3 regions of the Clostridium cellulovorans 743B genome follow, and region 2 is predicted to be linked to each of the others. Evidence: a T-box and tRNA genes for the amino acid it is inferred to sense, from the RefSeq annotation. Region 2 holds a T-box; the other regions hold tRNA genes.

Region 1 (6,259 bases), 2.4 Mb from region 2:
ACTACTTCAAACTTTACACCAATAAGCAATACTTTTATAGATAAATACATGGCTAATGCTCGAGGTGAATTTGTAAAGGTCTATATTCTTGGACTTAAATATTGTCTTGGCGGTGAATTAGGTATTAATTCTGCAACGCTTGCCTCTAATCTAAAACTTTTAGAATCAGACGTGATAAATGCATGGCACTATTGGAATGAAGTAGGTGCAATAAACTTAATTCCTGTAGATAATAACGGAAACTACAATATAGAATTTGTAGATCTTGAAAATCAAAATACAAAAGCAAGCATGAGTAACTCTATTAACTTACTAAATGAGCTTAATAATAACTCAAGCAAAGGGATGCTCGAAGAAATACAGAAACTTCTTGCAAGGCCATTATCACCAAAAGAGATGGAAATTTATCTAAGTTGGCAAAAAGATTTTAACTTTACTCCTGAAATGATTCTTCTTCTCATAAATTATTGCGTTAATAAGGGTAAAGTAGATTATAGATATATAGAGAAAATCGCAATATCTTGGATGGAAACTGGTATAAAGACTATTGATGATGTTCAAAGTTTCATAAAGCAAAGAGAAGATAAGTGGCTTGGAATACGAAAAATTTTGACTTATTTAGGAATCAAAGATGCTGATATAATGAAACCCCAAGAAGCACTTCTAGAAAAATGGTTGACCTCTTATGAAATGCCTCTAGATGTCATTTATAGAGCTTGTGATATTTGCTTTGAAAGAATAAACAAAGCAGATTTTAAATATATTGATGGCATACTTACAAGTTGGAATAATGACAATCTTAAAACATTAGCCGACATAGATGCCAAAGATAAAAAGAGTTTTTCAAAAAACTCAAAGCGCGCTACAAACACTAGATCTCAAGGTTCCTTTGGCGATTATAGTCAGCGAACCTATGACTTTGACGAACTTGAAAAAAAATTACTAGGGTGGGATAAATAATGTTTAAGGGTTATGAAAGTGAAATTTCAAAAATATATTCTACTCTTCGGGATAATGAGACAAAAGCACTTAGATCCCGAAAGGAAGAAATTAAAAGGGTTATTCCTGAAGTATTCGAAATAGAGAAAGAAATTTCTAAAGCTTCTATATCATTAGCAATGACCGCATTAAAAAATGAAGGTAATGTTGAAAAGTCACTAAAAGATATAAGAGAAAAAATTACAGACTTAAGAATAAAAGAAGCTGAATTACTTACCTCTAAAGGTTACCCTATAAACTACTTAGAACCCCAGTATACTTGTAATAACTGCAAAGATACAGGATATATAAATAATAATATTCGTTGTTCTTGCTATAAAAAATACATGGTCCACGTTTACTATAAAAACTCTCAATTAAAAGATATACTACGTGAAAATAACTTCGATAACTTTAACATAAATCTTTTTTCAAATCATAAAAGTGATAATGTTCCCGTATCTCCCAGAAAGAACATTGAAAAAATTTGGACTTCTTGTTCTTCTTATGTAAAGAACTTTAAAAATAGTAATGAAAATCTTTTATTTTATGGGGATAGCGGAACAGGAAAAACTTTCATGTCAAATTGTATAGCAAAAGAACTTTTAGATTGCGGATTTCTAGTTGTATATAGGACAGCTGATGAGCTTATTAAAAACTTAAGAGAAATAGTAATAGAGGGAAATAAAGATTTAGAAAAACTACTTATTGAATGTGATTTACTTATAATAGATGACCTAGGAACAGAGCAGAAAACAGATTTCTCTCGTTCCGAATTATTTAATTTATTAAATAAAAAATTATTAAAAAGAAATAAAATGCTTATATCAACAAATCTTTCTCCTGAAGATATATTGAAAAATTATACAGAAAGAATTTCATCTAGACTTTTAGGGAACTTTAATATATTTAAATTCTATGGAGAAGATTTAAGAATAGCAAAAAACCTTGGTAGAATAAATTAACTTTTAATTGCCAGAACCTATATAACTTTGTCATATATGAGAGGTCTACAAGTGAAAAAGAAGATTACTGTTCTATTTTTCTTTTATTTATTACTATTAACCTTAACTGATTGTCCACGGCAACTTAATAGCATACAATTAGATTATCCGCCCAACGAAATAATTCATTTGCCTTGTATACCAATTGAGATTAAGTATAATGGATTAACATATATAGTACAAACTGATAAAAATCAAATTGACAATATAGAAGAAGAGATAGGTGTTACTGAAGATATAAGATTCAGAACATTTTCTTTGAAGCATAATGATGAAAAAAAAGCCATAGCAATACTTATACGTGAAAAACCAACTATATACTATAGAGCCATTATAAAATATATTTTATAGGTCAATTATAGGTTAAAAGACATCTCATTTGGAGATGTCTTTTGTTCTAATTATATTAATCTACATTTGTACTATTGCTTAAAGAAACAAACACTCTATTACTAACTAAAAAATTACTATTGAAATTATTTATGAGAAAATTAAGTTTTTACACAATAAAAAAACCTTGAAACATATTCAAGGTTTTGGTGCTGGCAACAGGACTTGAACCCGTAACCTGCTGATTACAAGTCAGCTGCTCTACCAATTGAGCCATGCCAGCAAAAATAAATGGCGACTCAGAAGGGGCTCGAACCCTCGACTTCCAGCGTGACAGGCTGGCACTCTAACCAACTGAGCTACTGAGCCATATATGGTGGGAACAACAGGGATCGAACCTGTGACCCTCTGCTTGTAAGGCAGATGCTCTCCCGGCTGAGCTATGCTCCCATAATGGTGACCCCTAGGAGAATCGAACTCCTGTTACCACCGTGAAAGGGTGGTGTCTTGACCGCTTGACCAAGGGGCCTTATTGTAACCATTTATTCTTTTATTAAATTTTTCACATTTTCATCATTATGAAAATGGCGACTCAGAAGGGGCTCGAACCCTCGACTTCCAGCGTGACAGGCTGGCACTCTAACCAACTGAGCTACTGAGCCATATATGGTGGGAACAACAGGGATCGAACCTGTGACCCTCTGCTTGTAAGGCAGATGCTCTCCCGGCTGAGCTATGCTCCCATAATGGTGACCCCTAGGAGAATCGAACTCCTGTTACCACCGTGAAAGGGTGGTGTCTTAACCGCTTGACCAAGGGGCCGTAATACACATCCAGACTTAGCGATGTAATAAGTTCTTTTTTCTCCCATGGAGAATTTATTTTTTATTTTGTACTCGTCGCTGAGCACATTTAATATATTACACGAGGATTCATTAAGTGTCAACATGTTTTTCAAAAATTTTTTTATTTTTTTTAATATTAGTTTTTTACTCGAAAAAAATGAAGAAAACTGAAGTTTTCTAGCAGTTTTCTTCAACTATTTTTATTTTTTATAACCTAAGGTTTCCATAATAATTAAAGCTGTATCTTCAATTGCTCTAGTAGTAACGTCGATTACTTTACACCCTACCTTTCTCATAACCTTATCTGAGAAATCAAACTCCTCTAATATTCTTTCTGCATTAGCATATTTTACATCTGCAGATAAATTTGCAAACTTATCTAACCTATGCTTTCTTATATCAATAAGATGGAGCGGATCTATGGTTAACCCTATTATCTTCTTTTTATCAATTTCAAATAACTCTTGTGGTATAGGGACTTCTGGCATAAGTGGTACATTTAAAGCTTTTATCCCCTTATTAGCAAGGTACATACATAAAGGCGTCTTTGATGTTCTAGATAAACCTACAAGAACGACATCTGCAAACTTTATTCCAGAATCATCTCTAGAATCATCATATTTCATGGCAAATTCCATAGCCTCAATTCTTTTATTATATTCTTCATCCATTTGCCATACTGCACCTGGAGTATATTCCGGCATCATATTTAAAGCCCTTGAAATCATACTTATAGACGGTCCTAAAATATTTGTTATTTTTATTCCCATTTCAGAACACCGTTGTATAAGAAATTCACTTACATCAACTTGTACAATTGTAGATATTATAAGACATTTATCTTTATCCTGAATTTTGTTAAAAAAATCTTTTAGATCTTCAACCTTTTTAAGATAAGGAACTCTTATTACATCTACTTCCTCCTTAAATTGACATGCCGTTGCCTTAGCTACTTGCTCAGCTGTTTCTCCAATGGAATCTGATACTGCATAAATCGTAAACATAAAATCTCCCCCGCTTTCTAAATCATAAGTGTTTCAAATTGCCGTTACATATAAATTTAAAATAGTGAATCAAACCCTTAAAGTTGCGCTATTTGAGAAATATACAAGTGCACACCCCTCTATTGCTATGATACCATTGTTCCTACAAAATTCCAATATATCACCACTAGCCGCTCCTGGTTGTATTAACACTTTATTTATTCCTAATAACTTAGCTTCCTTAATGATTTCTAATCCCTGAATCGAATTTATACATAAATCTATTACTTCTATTTTGTCATCTATACTTGATAAATTATTATATATAGTCCCTTTAGTATCTCTTGGATTAACACCAAAAACAGTATACCCTCTAGCTTTAAACCTTTCATATATCTTATTTGCATACTTATTAGGATTTAAAACATCTCCAACAACAGCCCAATTCTTATAATAAAAAAATACGTCTAAATCTTCTTGTATATTCATCTGTATTCATCCCCTTGTTTTGAGATATAGTATATTAACTTAACCTAGAACTTTGCTATATATTAAAATTCTATAATCTCCTATAATAATTCATTTTGGAACTCCAACTATAAAAACTACGAATATTTTAATATTCATAAAGTAAAGATATTACCTTTTTTATATTAGTTACTCGTAATACTTAACAGCATTATTTTGAATACTCGTATAGGATTTTTCCTTAGTTATATATTATTATATCCTTGGTTCATATAAATATTTATCAAAATTATGTTGACCTTATCTTTATTTAGGTTAAAATACCATTATAAAGCTATAAGGGGTGGTTTTTTGTATCACGATATCATAATTATTGGCGGTGGGGCTTCTGGCCTTTGCGCTGCTATTACAGCTAAAAATATGGGTATGGACGTAGCAATAATAGAAGGTACTGATCGAATAGGGAAAAAAATTTTGACTACTGGAAATGGAAGATGTAATATAAGCAATAAACATATTACACCTGAAAGATATCACAGTAATAACAAAGGTTTTCCTAACTCAATTTTAAATAAATATAATCTTCACTATACTTTGGACTTTTTTTCGACCCTTGGTCTACCAATAATAGAATCTGATGGGGATAAATTATTTCCTATGTCGCTTCAAGCTTCTTCGGTAGTGGATATTTTTAGGCTTGCTTTAGATGATCTTTATATACCAGTTTATAGCAATATTCTAATATCCAGCATCAAAAAAGTTAAAAATAATTTTAACTTATCAACAAAATCAGGTAACATATACACAGCCAAAAAAGTTATACTTGCTTGTGGTGGAAAAACGCTTCAAAAAACCGGATCTATTGGTATAGGCTATTCCTTAGCAACTTCCTTAGGGCATAAAGTAACAAATCTTCAACCAGCGATCGTGCAACTTAAATTGAGTTATCCACATTTAAAAGCTCTTTCAGGAATAAAATTTGAAGGTTCTGTGGATATCTTTGTTGATAGTGCGTTTAAACGAAAAGAATTTGGTGAAATCCTATTTACAGACTACGGTATATCTGGTCCGCCTGTATTACAGATTAGTAGAATTGCATCTTTTGCTATATCAGAAAAAAAACACTGTAAAATTGAACTAGACCTAATGCCTAATTTTTCTGAAGATCAGCTTATAGATTTCATCGAAAATAGGCTTGCTTTATTCAGTTATAGAAGTGTGTATACTTGCTTTATTGGTATTCTAAATAAAAAACTTATTACTACCTTTCTCAAAGATTGTGGTATTGATAATATCCATTCTCTATGTTCTGATTTGTCTTGGAAAAACAAAGAAAAGCTTTTTGCTAATTTGAAACACTGGTCATTTACAGTTAGTGATCATAATTCTTTCACAAATGCTCAGGTTACTGCTGGCGGGATAGATACTATGGATGTAAATAGAGAAACTCTAGAATCATTAATAGTTCCGAACTTATTTTTCTGTGGAGAGATCCTTGATGTAGATGGAGATTGTGGAGGTTTTAATCTTCAATGGGCTTGGAGCTCAGGTTTTGCAGCTGCTTTTGCCGCATCCCAAAACTAATATAAATTTCTTAATTGAAACCTTATCTTATATCAACAGTGAAACTTTCGATAATTTAGAAAAAATA
Region 2 (6,259 bases):
TTCCTTAGTAAGGTTGTAGCCTTGTTCTTTTAGCTTTTCACAGGCTGTAACCACCACTGAAGTATTTAGAAGCTGATGGGTTCCTAAAAGCTTTAAATCAACTATATAATTGTCTTTATAAGTGTTTATCTCTATTTCTTGAGTTAGAGTATCATTAATTTTATTTACTTTTCTAAATTTAGCTGCGTCTTCTTTAACAATAGTCATAGGAGCTTCCTTTTCTTCTGCAACAGCTTTAATCACTTGAAGAACTGAAGCCTTTTGAGGGTATACTATCAGCGGAATACTTTCTTTTATTATACCAGCCTTTTCGAAAGCTATCTTCTCTATGGTATCCCCTAGTACATGCATATGATCAAGGCTTATAGACGCTATTATAGATAAAATAGGATTTATAACATTAGTAGCATCAAATCTTCCGCCAAGTCCAACTTCTATCACAGCTAAATCAACTTTTTCTTCATAGAAATATTTAAACATAGTAGCTGTAATTATCTCAAACTCAGTTGGTTGTTCATAGCCTTCTTCTAACATCACCTTTGCGGCATCCTTTACAAATGATACAACCTGACAAAGTCTTTCCTTTGGAATATTACAATTATTAATTTGAATTCTTTCTTCAAATTCTTCTAAAAATGGCGAAGTGTACATTCCTACCTTGTAGCCTGACGCAACTAAAATATTAGTTATCATGGCAGTAGTAGAACCTTTGCCATTTGTTCCTGCAATATGAATTGCTTTAATATTTTTATGAGGATTTCCAAGCAATTCTAGTAATCTTTCAACTCTTGAAAGTCCTAAATTAACCACAAACTTAGCAGTATTATGAATATAGTCCATTGTTTCTTGATAATTCATTGGTTCTTCACCTTCACTTTTTTTATATCATATATAAGTTCCAATAGTATTTCTACATCAAATCTATATACAGTTGATAAAAGAATGTAGATTTTTAATCGGAACATATACTATGAAATTTATATTTTCCTCTTTAAAATTTTGCATCTTCTTATATTATATTGCTTTCAAATATCAAATTAGACACATATAAACTATGTGTCTAATTATTTATGCTTCTATTTTAAAGCTGCAATTCTATCAAGAACTGCTTTATGCATTTCTTTATACTTTTCGCCCTTTGCTTTTTCTTCTTCAACTACTTCCTGAGGCGCTTTTGATATGAATCTTTCATTTGTAAGCTTTTTTTCTACTCTATCTATTTCACCTTGAAGTTTTACAAGCTCTTTATTTAATCTTTCAAGTTCTTTATCTAAATCTATAAGATCTAATAGTGGCATGTATAATTCTGCACCTTTAGTAACTGCTGAAACAGCTTTTTCTGGAGCAGCATCTTTTGAATCGATAAATTCAACTTCACTTGCTGAAGCAAGTTTTTCAAAGTAGATTCTACCTTCCTCAAATGCATCTCTTCCTTCGCTTGCAAAAATTACAACCTTTGCTCTTCTTGAAGGAGCAACATTCATCTCTGCTCTTACGTTTCTAAGAGCTTTTATTGCCTCTATTATATAATTCATCTTTGTTTCAATTTCTTTTGAATATAAGCTTTCATCGTATTCTGGCCATTTAGATATAGTTATTGATTTATATTCTGGCTCTAAGTGAAGATATATTTCTTCAGTTATATAAGGCATTATTGGATGTAGAAGTTGTAATCCTCCAATTAACACTTTTCTTAGTACGTTGTAAACTACGCCCTTAGCTTCTTCATCCTCACTCCATAATACTGGCTTTGTAAGTTCTATATACCAATCACAGAATTCTGTCCACATAAAGTCATAAATCTTTTGTCCAGCGATTCCAAGTTCGTATTTATCTATATTTTCAGTTACTTCCTTAACTAATGTGTTAAATCTTGAAAGTATCCATTTATCTGCTACAGAATATTTTGTGCTATCCTTGTATTTGTTTACAAGATCCATATCTAAATTCATCATTACGAATCTAGAAGCATTCCAAATCTTGTTAGCAAAGTTTCTTGCAGATTCAACTTTATCCATCTTGAATCTAATGTCATTTCCAGGTGAGTTTCCAGTAATAAGCATAAACCTTAAAGCATCAGCACCGTAAGTGTCTATAACTTCTAATGGATCAACACCATTTCCTAAAGATTTTGACATCTTTCTTCCATCTTCTGCACGAACTAGACCGTGTATTAATACAGTATGGAATGGAGTTTCATCCATATTATGAATACCTGAGAATATCATTCTTGCAACCCAGAAGAAAATTATATCGTAACCAGTTACTAATACATCTGTTGGATAGTAATATTCTAAATCTTCTGTTTTATCTGGCCATCCTAAAGTTGAGAAAGGCCATAAAGCTGATGAGAACCAAGTATCTAAAACATCTTCATCTTGTCTTAAATTACTGCTTTGGCATTTTGTACAATGAGTTGGTGCCTCAACACTGCAGGTAATTTCCCCACAATCTTGACAGTACCAAACTGGAATTCTGTGTCCCCACCAAAGCTGTCTTGAAATACACCAATCTTGGATATTTTCCATCCAATTATAGTATATCTTATCGAATCTTTCAGGAACAAATTTTGTTTTTCCTCCTCTTACAGCATCAAGAGCAGGTTTTGCTAAAGATTCCATCTTAACATACCATTGTTTTGAGATCATCGGCTCTATTACGTCACTACATCTATCGTGAATACTTACATTATGAGTATGTGGTTTTATCTTAACAAGTAAATTTTGCTCTTCTAAATCCTTTACCATAGCTTTTCTAGCTTCATATCTATCTAATCCAGAATATTTACCATAACCTTCAGAAATAGTACCATTCTTATTCATTACAATAATTTCTGGAAGTTTGTGTCTTAATCCAACTTGATAGTCATTTGGGTCGTGAGCTGGAGTTATTTTAACACAACCAGTTCCAAAGTCCTTCTCAACATAATCATCTGCTATTACAGGAATTTCTCTACCCACTAATGGTAATATCAGTATTTTTCCAACAAGATGCGAATATCTTTCGTCCTTTGGATTAACTGCAACAGCAGTATCTCCAAGTAAAGTTTCTGGTCTTGTTGTAGCTATCTCTACAAATTCATCAGAATCTTTTACAGGATATTTTATATGCCAGAAGTTACCTTCTTTTTCTTCATAGATGATTTCCGCATCAGATATAGCAGTTTGACACTTAGGACACCAGTTAGTTATTCTATTTCCTTGATATATTAAGCCTTCTTCATATAACTTAACGAAAACAGTTCTTACTGCTTTGTTTAAGTTTTCATCCATTGTGAAAGCTTCTCTTGTGAAGTCAGCAGATACACCAACCTTTTTTAACTGAGTTTTAATTCTTTCTCTATAAGTATCAGACCATTCCCAAACCTTTTCTAAGAAAGCTTCTCTACCCATTTCTTTTTTCTTAAGACCTTGCTTTAGAAGTTCAGTTTCAACTCTAACTTCTGTAGCAATACTTGCATGGTCTTCACCAGGAAGCCATAATGTAGAAAAACCTTGCATTCTCTTTGTTCTGATTAGAACGTCTTGAAGTGTATTGTCCAATGCATGACCTAAATGTAAATGTCCAGTTATATTTGGTGGTGGCATCATAATTGTAAATGGTTTTTTATTTTTATCTACCTTTGGGGTAAAGAATTTTTCTTCTTCCCACCATTTATATAGTCTATCTTCGAACTCTTTCGGATCATATGTCGTACTTAATAATTTTTTTTCATCCATTCTTTCTTCCTCCTTTTATCTTACACTATAGGGTTATGTACTTTCATTGAAATAATAAATTAAATATATCACCAATACTTTTTGTAAAAGCAAAAGAATACACTCTTAGTTTAGGGTTACTTTGAACAAAAAAAGCGATGTCAATCCCAAAGGACGACATCGCGCGTTACCACCTTAGTTCCAAAAAGTTTACACTCTTTAGCTCTTATATCTTTAACGGTTTTTCCGTTTTTAACTACTCTAATTTCGCTAAAAATGCTCAAAAGCTACCTTCAAAATCACTACTTTGGAAGATCTTTCAGCCGATGAATCTTCCTCTCTTAAAAGGTTAATCTTTACTCCTCTTTTTCCTCGCATTGGTATTAAATTATATAAATATTATAGCAATAGTTATCCATATGTCAATAAATATTTTAAAAAACCTTATTCTGACTTTAATTCTGAAGCAATTTCTTGTTCAACACCTTTATGGTGATGGACATTTTTATCACTATTAAGCTCTAGGTTTTTGAAGGCAGTAGCCAACATTAATTTAATTCTATTAAGTTGATTTACCTCACTAGCACCTGGGTCATAATCTATAGGCGCTATATTAGAATAAGGATATCGTCTTCTTAGTTCTTTTATTACTCCTTTTCCTGTTACATGGTTTGGTAAACAAGCAAATGGCTGCATACAAATTATATTATTTACACCCATCTCTAAAAGTTCTACCATTTCACCAGTTAAGAACCAACCTTCTCCAGTTTGATTTCCTATGGAAATAATATCTGAAGCTCCGGCTGCCACTTCATGAATTTTCTCAACACCATGGAATCTCTTACTTTCTCTTAAAGCTTTATCCATCGTCTTCTGATAAAATTCTATAACTTTAACTGCTAAATCTGATGTTAACTTTGACATATAACTGAAACCTAAATTCTCATGTTTAAAAGTTGAATCAAAGAAGGAATAAAGCATAAAGCCCATTAAGTCTGGCACAACTGCTTCTGCCCCTTCATTTTCTATTATCTCAATGACGTTGTTATTAGCTGTAGGATGGAACTTTACTAAGATTTCTCCTACTAAACCAACTCTAGGTTTTATAATATTATTTATAGGAAGTTCATCAAATTCATTGATTATATCTACGATATTCTTCTTGAATTCTTTTCTACTTCCATTCATAACATTTTTCTTGGCTATTTCCTGCCACTTTTCATGAAGGGCATTAGCTGAGCCTTTTTCTTTTTCATAAGGTCTCACTCTATATACCACTCTCATGAATAAATCTCCATATATTAAAGCTAACATCGCTTTATTTAGCAACGGTAAAGTTATTTTGAAACCTGGATTCTTTTCTATTCCTTGAGCACTTAATGAAAGTACAGGAACATTTTCAAAACCAGCATCTTTTAGAGCTTTTCTAAGGAATGCTATATAATTTGTTGCTCTACAGCCACCACCAGTTTGAGACATAATTACAGTTGTATTGTTTACATCATATTCTCCTGATTGTAAAGCTTCTATCAGTTGTCCAACAACTATAATAGCTGGGTAACAAGCATCATTATTTACATACTTAAGTCCTACATCCACAGCACTCTTATCTACAGCAGGTAAAAGCTTAAGTTTATATCCGCTAGATCTAAATGCTGCTTCAATTAATTCAAAGTGAATTGGAGACATTTGAGGACATAATATCGTATGATTTTTCTTCATTTCCTTTGTGAACACTATTCTCTCTTTTGTTTGAAGCTTAGTAATCGGTCTAAAAACCATAGTGCTTCTTTCTTTCATTGCTGCTTTTAGTGATCGGATTCTTATTCTTACAGCTCCAAGATTACTTCCCTCGTCAATTTTAATCAATGTATAAATCTTACCACTTTGTTCTAATATTTCTTGAACTTGATCCGTAGTTACACCATCAAGACCACAGCCGAAAGAGTTTAATTGAATAAGCTCAAGGTTAGAATTTTTTGCTACATAAGTTGCTGCTGCATATAATCGTGTATGATAATTCCATTGGTCTACAACCCTTAATGGTCTTTCAATTTCTGCAAGATCTGAAACACTATCTTCTGTTAGAACTGCTAATCCTTCTTGTATTATTATATTAGCAATTCCATGGTTGATTTCTGGATCACTGTGATATGGTCTACCAGCAAGAACAACGCCCTTTTTGCCAGTCTTCTCAAGTTCATCAATAATCTCTTTGCCTTTATTCTTTATATCCTGCTTATATGCTTCATTCTCAGCATAAGCTAAATCTAATGCTTCATTGATTTCTTCTTTACTTATATTAAACATCGAGAATTCTTCAAAAAGATTTTTGGCTACAGATTCTCTATGATTTAAATTAAGGAAAGGATTTTTATATATTAACTCACCAGATCTCATCTCATCAATATTATTTTTAATTACCTCTGGATATGAGGTAACAATTGGGCAATTATAATGATTATTAGCTTCCTTAAATTCTTTAATCTCATAACTCACCGATGGATAGAATATAAATTTTAATCCTTTTTTGATTAGACTCATTATATGCCCATGAGTAA
Region 3 (6,259 bases), 1.4 Mb from region 2:
AGAGCCACTTGCAGCAGCCATTGGCGCAGGGATAGATATAACTAATGCTAGTGGAACTATGGTTATAGATATTGGTGGTGGAACTACTGATATTGCAGTCATTTCTTTAGGTGGAATGGTTGTAAGAAAGTCTATAAAAGTAGCTGGTGATACTTTTGATGAAGCAATTATAAAGTATGTAAGAAAAAAGCATAAGCTAATGATTGGTGAGAGAACAGCAGAAAATCTAAAGATAAATGTAGGATCAGCTTATAAAAAAGATGTTGAAAATACTATGGAGATAAAAGGTAGAGACCTTATAACAGGGTTGCCAAAGAATATTGTAGTAACCTCTGAGGAGATGAGAGAAGCACTTTCAGAGTCAGTAATGGCTATTGCTGATTGCGCTCATGCTGTTTTAGAAAGAACACCACCAGAACTTGCATCTGATATTGCAGAACAAGGTATTTATATGACTGGTGGAGGCGCGTTACTTAACGGGCTTGATAAATTAGTTGAAAAGGTTACTAAAGTACCTGTATATGTTGCAGAAGATGCAATCTCTTGTGTTGCATTGGGAACTGGTGAGGTGCTAAAATATATTGAAAAATTAGATAGTACAGGCAGTGATATTGCTATAAAATAAAAAAGGCTATTACATAATGGAGTTTTTCATTATGTAATAGCTTGTTTTATTAATATATATGTTCCCAAAATGGTAGTTCATAACTTATAATAATTGCTTAATGTTAAATGAAGCTTTAGACATAGTTTTATTTTTGGAACTTATATGATTAAAAAAGCAAATAATTATAAAAATATGTTATAGAAGAGACGAGAAATATTTTGTTTCAAAATGTTAATATCTTATTACAGTTTTTTATATAAACTATAAGCATAAATAAGAGTATCTGTAATGACTTCAGCCATATCCATTATTAAGTCTAATCTAATATTTCTATTAGTGAATAATTCGTTATTATCGCAGCTATCAACTATACCTATTATGGATATATCACCAACATCGGGCAAAGTCTTGCCGACACCTTTCCCAGGATGTATAGGGAATGGTCGTATTTGAATTTCTCCTATGTTATCACTACTACCTAAACAAGCATCTATTCCTATAACTGAAGCTTTAGGATGAAGACATTTTATCCTTTTAACACTTTCTTCTAAGTTAAGGGCGTGTATAGGATTCTTTATGGTGCCATAAACTGGCAGGGGGAATAGCTTTTTCTTTAATAAAGTACCTACCAATGGACCAAGACAATCCCCTATACACCTATCAGTGCCAATACAGATGATAATAGTATCATTAGTTATTAGGTCTTTTAAAAAATCTCCGAGTTCACAATATGCACTTTGGTTTAAATAATTAGCTCTAGCTTTTTTCACCTATAACACCCCCATTAACATATATATGTTGGTAAGAATGTTAATATTAGAATTGTGCAAAAATAAAATCATTGTATTAGTGAAAAACGTAAAAAACTATAAAAAAAATAAAGGGAAAAGTATTATAAAAATATGTAAGTTAGTGTCTAAAAATAAGAAAAACATAGTAAATGGTAGATATATTAATGTAAAAAGGTTAAATGGGTGTTTTTCGGCTTGATAAAGTTTCTTAACCAATGTATACTATCTTATGTTGGCACGAGAGTGCAGACGAAATGGTGTAAGAGTATAAATGGGAGCATAGCTCAGCTGGGAGAGCATCTGCCTTACAAGCAGAGGGTCACAGGTTCGATCCCTGTTGTTCCCACCATTAATACGCTGGCATGGCTCAATTGGTAGAGCAGCTGACTTGTAATCAGCAGGTTACGGGTTCAAGTCCTGTTGCCAGCACCACACGGAGGATTTCCCGAGCGGCCAAAGGGGGCAGACTGTAAATCTGTTGTCTCTGACTTCGATGGTTCGAATCCATCATCCTCCACCAAAAAAGATGCTAATTTGTTAGTATCTTTTTTTATTGTATGAAAAAATTACCTGTATTTTAAAAAAATACATTAAATTGTTTGTTTTAATAAATATTGACAAATATCTATTCGATATGATAGAATCGTAATTGTTGAAAATAAAATAAAAGTACTTATCAAGAGAGGTGGAGGGAAAAGGCCCGATGAAACCCGGCAACCAGTGAAATCACTAAGGTGCCAATTCCTGCGATTTAATTTGCAAGATAAGGGGAAATGTAATTATTACCTCTTCTTACGAAGAGTTTTTTTTATATATTATATAGATTAAAAATTAGGAGGTTATACTATGAGAAGATTATTTACTTCTGAGTCTGTTACTGAAGGACATCCAGATAAAATGTGTGATCAGATATCCGATGCAGTGCTTGATGCTATATTAGAAAAAGACCCTAAGGCAAGAGTTGCTTGTGAAACTGCAACTACTACAGGAATGGTTATGGTTATGGGGGAAATTACAACTTCATGCTATGTTGATATTCCTAAGCTTGTAAGAGAAACTGTAAGAGAAATTGGATACACTAGAGCAAAATATGGTTTTGATTGTGAAACTTGTTCTGTTCTTACATCTATAGATGAACAATCAGCAGACATTGCTATGGGTGTTGATGAAGCGTTAGAAATTAGAGGAACTAGTGTTGATGAAATAGAATCTGTAGGAGCAGGAGATCAAGGAATGATGTTTGGTTTTGCTACTACTGAAACTCCAGAATATATGCCTATGCCAATTGCTATGGCTCACAGATTATCAAGAAGATTAACAGAAGTTAGAAAAGAAGGAATCTTGGATTACTTAAGACCAGATGGAAAAACTCAAGTTACTGTTGAGTATGAAGACAATAAACCAGTAAGAATTGATGCTATTGTTATTTCAACACAACACGGTCCTGAAGTTACTCAAGAGCAAATAAGAACAGATTTAATGAAACATGTTATAAAAGCTGTAGTTCCAGAAAATCTTTTAGATGATCAAACTAAGTATTACATTAACCCAACAGGAAAGTTTGTTATTGGTGGGCCACAAGGGGATACAGGCCTTACAGGAAGAAAGATAATAGTTGATACTTATGGTGGTTATGGAAGACACGGTGGTGGTGCTTTCTCTGGAAAGGATCCAACTAAGGTTGACAGATCAGCTGCTTATGCTGCAAGATGGGTTGCTAAGAATTTAGTAGCAGCAGGGGTGGCAGAAAAGTTAGAAATTGAAGTTGCTTATGCAATTGGAGTTGCACATCCAGTATCTATCGAAGTTGATACTTTTGGAACAGGAAAAATTTCAGATGATAAAATTGTTAAAATAATAGGTAAAGTATTTGATTTAAGACCAGGTGCTATCATAAAACAATTAGATTTAAGAAGACCAATTTATAAGCAAACAGCTGCTTATGGACATTTCGGAAGAACAGATTTAAATCTTCCATGGGAACAATTAAACAAAGTTGAAGAGATAAAAGCATTATTATAAAATAAATAAAAAATCAAAGCTAGCAAGGTGGAAATTTCCTCTTGCTAGCCTTATTTTTTATGTGGAAAATTGGAATTATCAGCATCTAATAAAGCTATGGTGTATTAAAAAAAGATTAGTTTAGATTGAGTATGTAAAAAGCATCAAGGGTAGAAGGTTAAAGATGGAATTCTTCAAAGATTTTAAAATTAAATTTGAGGAACTATAAATAATTGGTAGAGGCTCAAATATGAACTCTTTAAATAGATAAGTATAGTTGTGGTATAATTATAAATATGATCAGGTTATTAAACAGAGTGTATATGTTGCATCTTAGCATACTTATTTGAATAAATAAGTTTGTATGTAGTATTGGAAATTAACAAACTGCTAAATGAGAGGTGCTTGATGTTACATATGGGACAAAATGAGCTAAGGTGAGTGAAATGATAGAAATTCAAGGTACTGTTGAAGCTATTGTCTTTCAAAATGAAGATAATGGATATGTAGTTGCAACAATTAAATATGACGATAATAAAGCTACGATTGTAGGGGTTATACCTTATATAGTAGAAGGTCAAACCTTAAAGCTTAAAGGTCAATGGATTAATCATAAGAAATTTGGACAGCAGTTTAAGGTTGAGGAATGTGAAGAGGTATTACCGGATTCTGTTATTGGTATTGAACGATATCTTTCTTCAGGAGTAGTTCAAGGAATAGGACCAGTGACAGCGAGAAAAATAGTTCAGCATTTTGGAAATGATGCTTTGAGAATTATGGAAGAAGATATTGAACGGCTTAAAGAAATTGAAGGAATAGGCGCAAAGAAAATCAAGGTCATAGCTGAGTCTTTTGCTACTCAAAGAGATATAAGAGCTATAATGGTGTTTCTTCAAACTTATGGAGTCACCCCAACTCAATGCAATAAGATTTATAAAAGATTTGGCAATGCAGCTATAGAAATGGTGAAAAATAATCCTTACATATTGACAGAGGAGATAAGTGGAATAGGGTTTAGAACAGCAGATAAAATAGCTAGGAGTCTAGGCATTGAACTTAATTCACCTTACAGAATTCAGAGTGGCATAATATATTTAGTAAAACATTTTTCTTTGCTTGGCAACACATACATGCCTCTTCATAAATTGATAAGTGAGGGAAAAGATATATTAAGTGTTGATGCCCTTGAAATAGAAAAAAATCTACAGGAATGTATCTTAGATTTAAAGCTAAAAGTTGAGGAATTTAATCAAGAATTGTGCGTGTTTGATCTTCCTTATTATTATAGTGAACTTTCAGTAACCTCAAAACTTTTGACTTTAGCAACATCGTCTTATGATGAACTTAAAATAGATATAGATGTAGAGATAAAAGAGTTTGAAGAAAAAAATAATATAGTATTTGCAGAATCGCAGAAAGAGGCTGTGAGAGGTGCTATAGAAAATGGAATTGAAGTAATTACAGGAGGACCAGGGACTGGCAAAACCACGATAATAAATTGTATAAACAGTATTTTTGAGAAGCACTCATTAAAGATTTCTATGGCAGCACCTACTGGAAGAGCTGCAAAGAGAATGACAGAATCTACAGGGAGAGAAGCTAAAACCATTCATAGATTGTTAGAATTAGGGTTTAGTGAAGATGAGGGAAATTCAGAATTTATTAGAAATGAAGAATCTCCATTAAAGTGTGATGTGTTAATTGTAGATGAAGCATCGATGATAGATATTATGTTAATGAGCAATTTACTAAAGGCTGTGGAATTAGGAACAAGAATTATTATTGTTGGAGATGTAGACCAACTTCCATCAGTAGGACCAGGTAATGTCCTTAGAGATATTATAGATAGTAATGCTGTAAAGGTAGTTAGATTAAAAGAAATATTTAGACAAAGTAAAGAGAGTATGATAATTGTAAATGCTCACATGATAAATAATGGGAAAATTCCAGTGTTGAATTCAAAGGATAAGGATTTCTTCTTCATAACAAAGGAATCGCCAAATGATATACTTGAAGAAATAAAAGGGTTAATATATAAAAGGTTACCTTCTTTCAATAAAAAGTGGGATAATATAAAGCATATTCAAATTTTAACCCCAATGAGGCGAGGCGTTCTTGGTGTTGAAACTCTCAATGGACAATTACAGGAAATCTTAAATCCTTATAGCAGTATAAAGAAAGAAATTGAATTTAGAAACACTGTTTTTAGAATTGGTGATAAAGTTATGCAGACTAAGAATAATTATCAAATAAAATGGGAAAGAATATCTGGAAATGGTGAATATGATGGAATGGGGATTTTTAATGGTGATATAGGATATATTGACGATATTGATGAAGAAAATAATAGATTGCATATAATTTTTGATGATGAAAGATTAGTAAAATATGAAGATTGCTATTTTGATGAACTGGAACTTGCATATGCTATGACTATCCATAAAAGTCAAGGTAGTGAATTCCCAGTAGTAATTATGCCAATGTTTATGGGAGCACCCATGCTTATGAATAGAAATCTTTTGTATACTGGTGTAACTAGAGCGAAGGAAATGGTAGTTTTAGTGGGAAATAAAAAAGCCTTGAACTTTATGGTTGAAAATACTAATAGTGTTGAAAGATATTCTGGCTTATGTTATAGGATTACAGATATATTGGGGTGAGATGATGAAATGGAGATCCTTTAGCGAGAAAATCTCAGCTTTTGGAAATGGAAAAGAAAATTTGTTAAATGTCATAACAGTACCATATAATAGTTGTGATTTGTTTTCTAATATTATATTCACATTTATTGAGAATAATAAAAGCGTACTTTATATTACTGAAGAGAATAAATATAAAATTGCTATGATGAAATTTATAA

The links. A T-box is a leader RNA that pairs with one kind of tRNA and senses whether it is charged. The one in region 2 lies ahead of CLOCEL_RS09805 (valine--tRNA ligase), so its partner is inferred to be a tRNA-Val.
Region 1: it encodes a tRNA-Val, which carries the amino acid that the T-box ahead of CLOCEL_RS09805 (valine--tRNA ligase) is inferred to sense. The anticodon was not compared.
Region 3: it encodes a tRNA-Val, which carries the amino acid that the T-box ahead of CLOCEL_RS09805 (valine--tRNA ligase) is inferred to sense. The anticodon was not compared.

What each region holds. Positions count from the first base shown of each region.
Region 1 is NC_014393.1:5,223,298-5,229,556, forward strand. Features, by position in the region: gene CLOCEL_RS21690 (DnaD domain protein) at 1-960, shown strand, start outside; gene CLOCEL_RS21695 (ATP-binding protein) at 960-1,943, shown strand; gene CLOCEL_RS21700 (hypothetical protein) at 1,995-2,333, shown strand; tRNA gene CLOCEL_RS21705 (tRNA-Thr) at 2,520-2,595, opposite strand; tRNA gene CLOCEL_RS21710 (tRNA-Asp) at 2,605-2,681, opposite strand; tRNA gene CLOCEL_RS21715 (tRNA-Val) at 2,687-2,762, opposite strand; tRNA gene CLOCEL_RS21720 (tRNA-Glu) at 2,767-2,841, opposite strand; tRNA gene CLOCEL_RS21725 (tRNA-Asp) at 2,898-2,974, opposite strand; tRNA gene CLOCEL_RS21730 (tRNA-Val) at 2,980-3,055, opposite strand; tRNA gene CLOCEL_RS21735 (tRNA-Glu) at 3,060-3,134, opposite strand; gene CLOCEL_RS21740 (pyruvate, water dikinase regulatory protein) at 3,358-4,161, opposite strand; gene CLOCEL_RS21745 (CoA-binding protein) at 4,231-4,629, opposite strand; gene CLOCEL_RS21750 (BaiN/RdsA family NAD(P)/FAD-dependent oxidoreductase) at 4,960-6,192, shown strand.
Region 2 is NC_014393.1:2,339,874-2,346,132, reverse strand. Features, by position in the region: gene CLOCEL_RS09810 (bifunctional folylpolyglutamate synthase/dihydrofolate synthase) at 1-858, opposite strand, end outside; gene CLOCEL_RS09805 (valine--tRNA ligase) at 1,077-3,719, opposite strand; T-box leader at 3,866-4,080, opposite strand; gene CLOCEL_RS09800 (2-hydroxyacyl-CoA dehydratase) at 4,143-6,259, opposite strand, start outside.
Region 3 is NC_014393.1:3,732,968-3,739,226, reverse strand. Features, by position in the region: gene mreB (rod shape-determining protein) at 1-625, shown strand, start outside; gene yyaC (spore protease YyaC) at 850-1,377, opposite strand; tRNA gene CLOCEL_RS15235 (tRNA-Val) at 1,672-1,747, shown strand; tRNA gene CLOCEL_RS15230 (tRNA-Thr) at 1,755-1,830, shown strand; tRNA gene CLOCEL_RS15225 (tRNA-Tyr) at 1,834-1,918, shown strand; SAM riboswitch class I at 2,069-2,168, shown strand; gene metK (methionine adenosyltransferase) at 2,245-3,420, shown strand; gene recD2 (SF1B family DNA helicase RecD2) at 3,846-6,059, shown strand; gene CLOCEL_RS15210 (hypothetical protein) at 6,064-6,259, shown strand, end outside.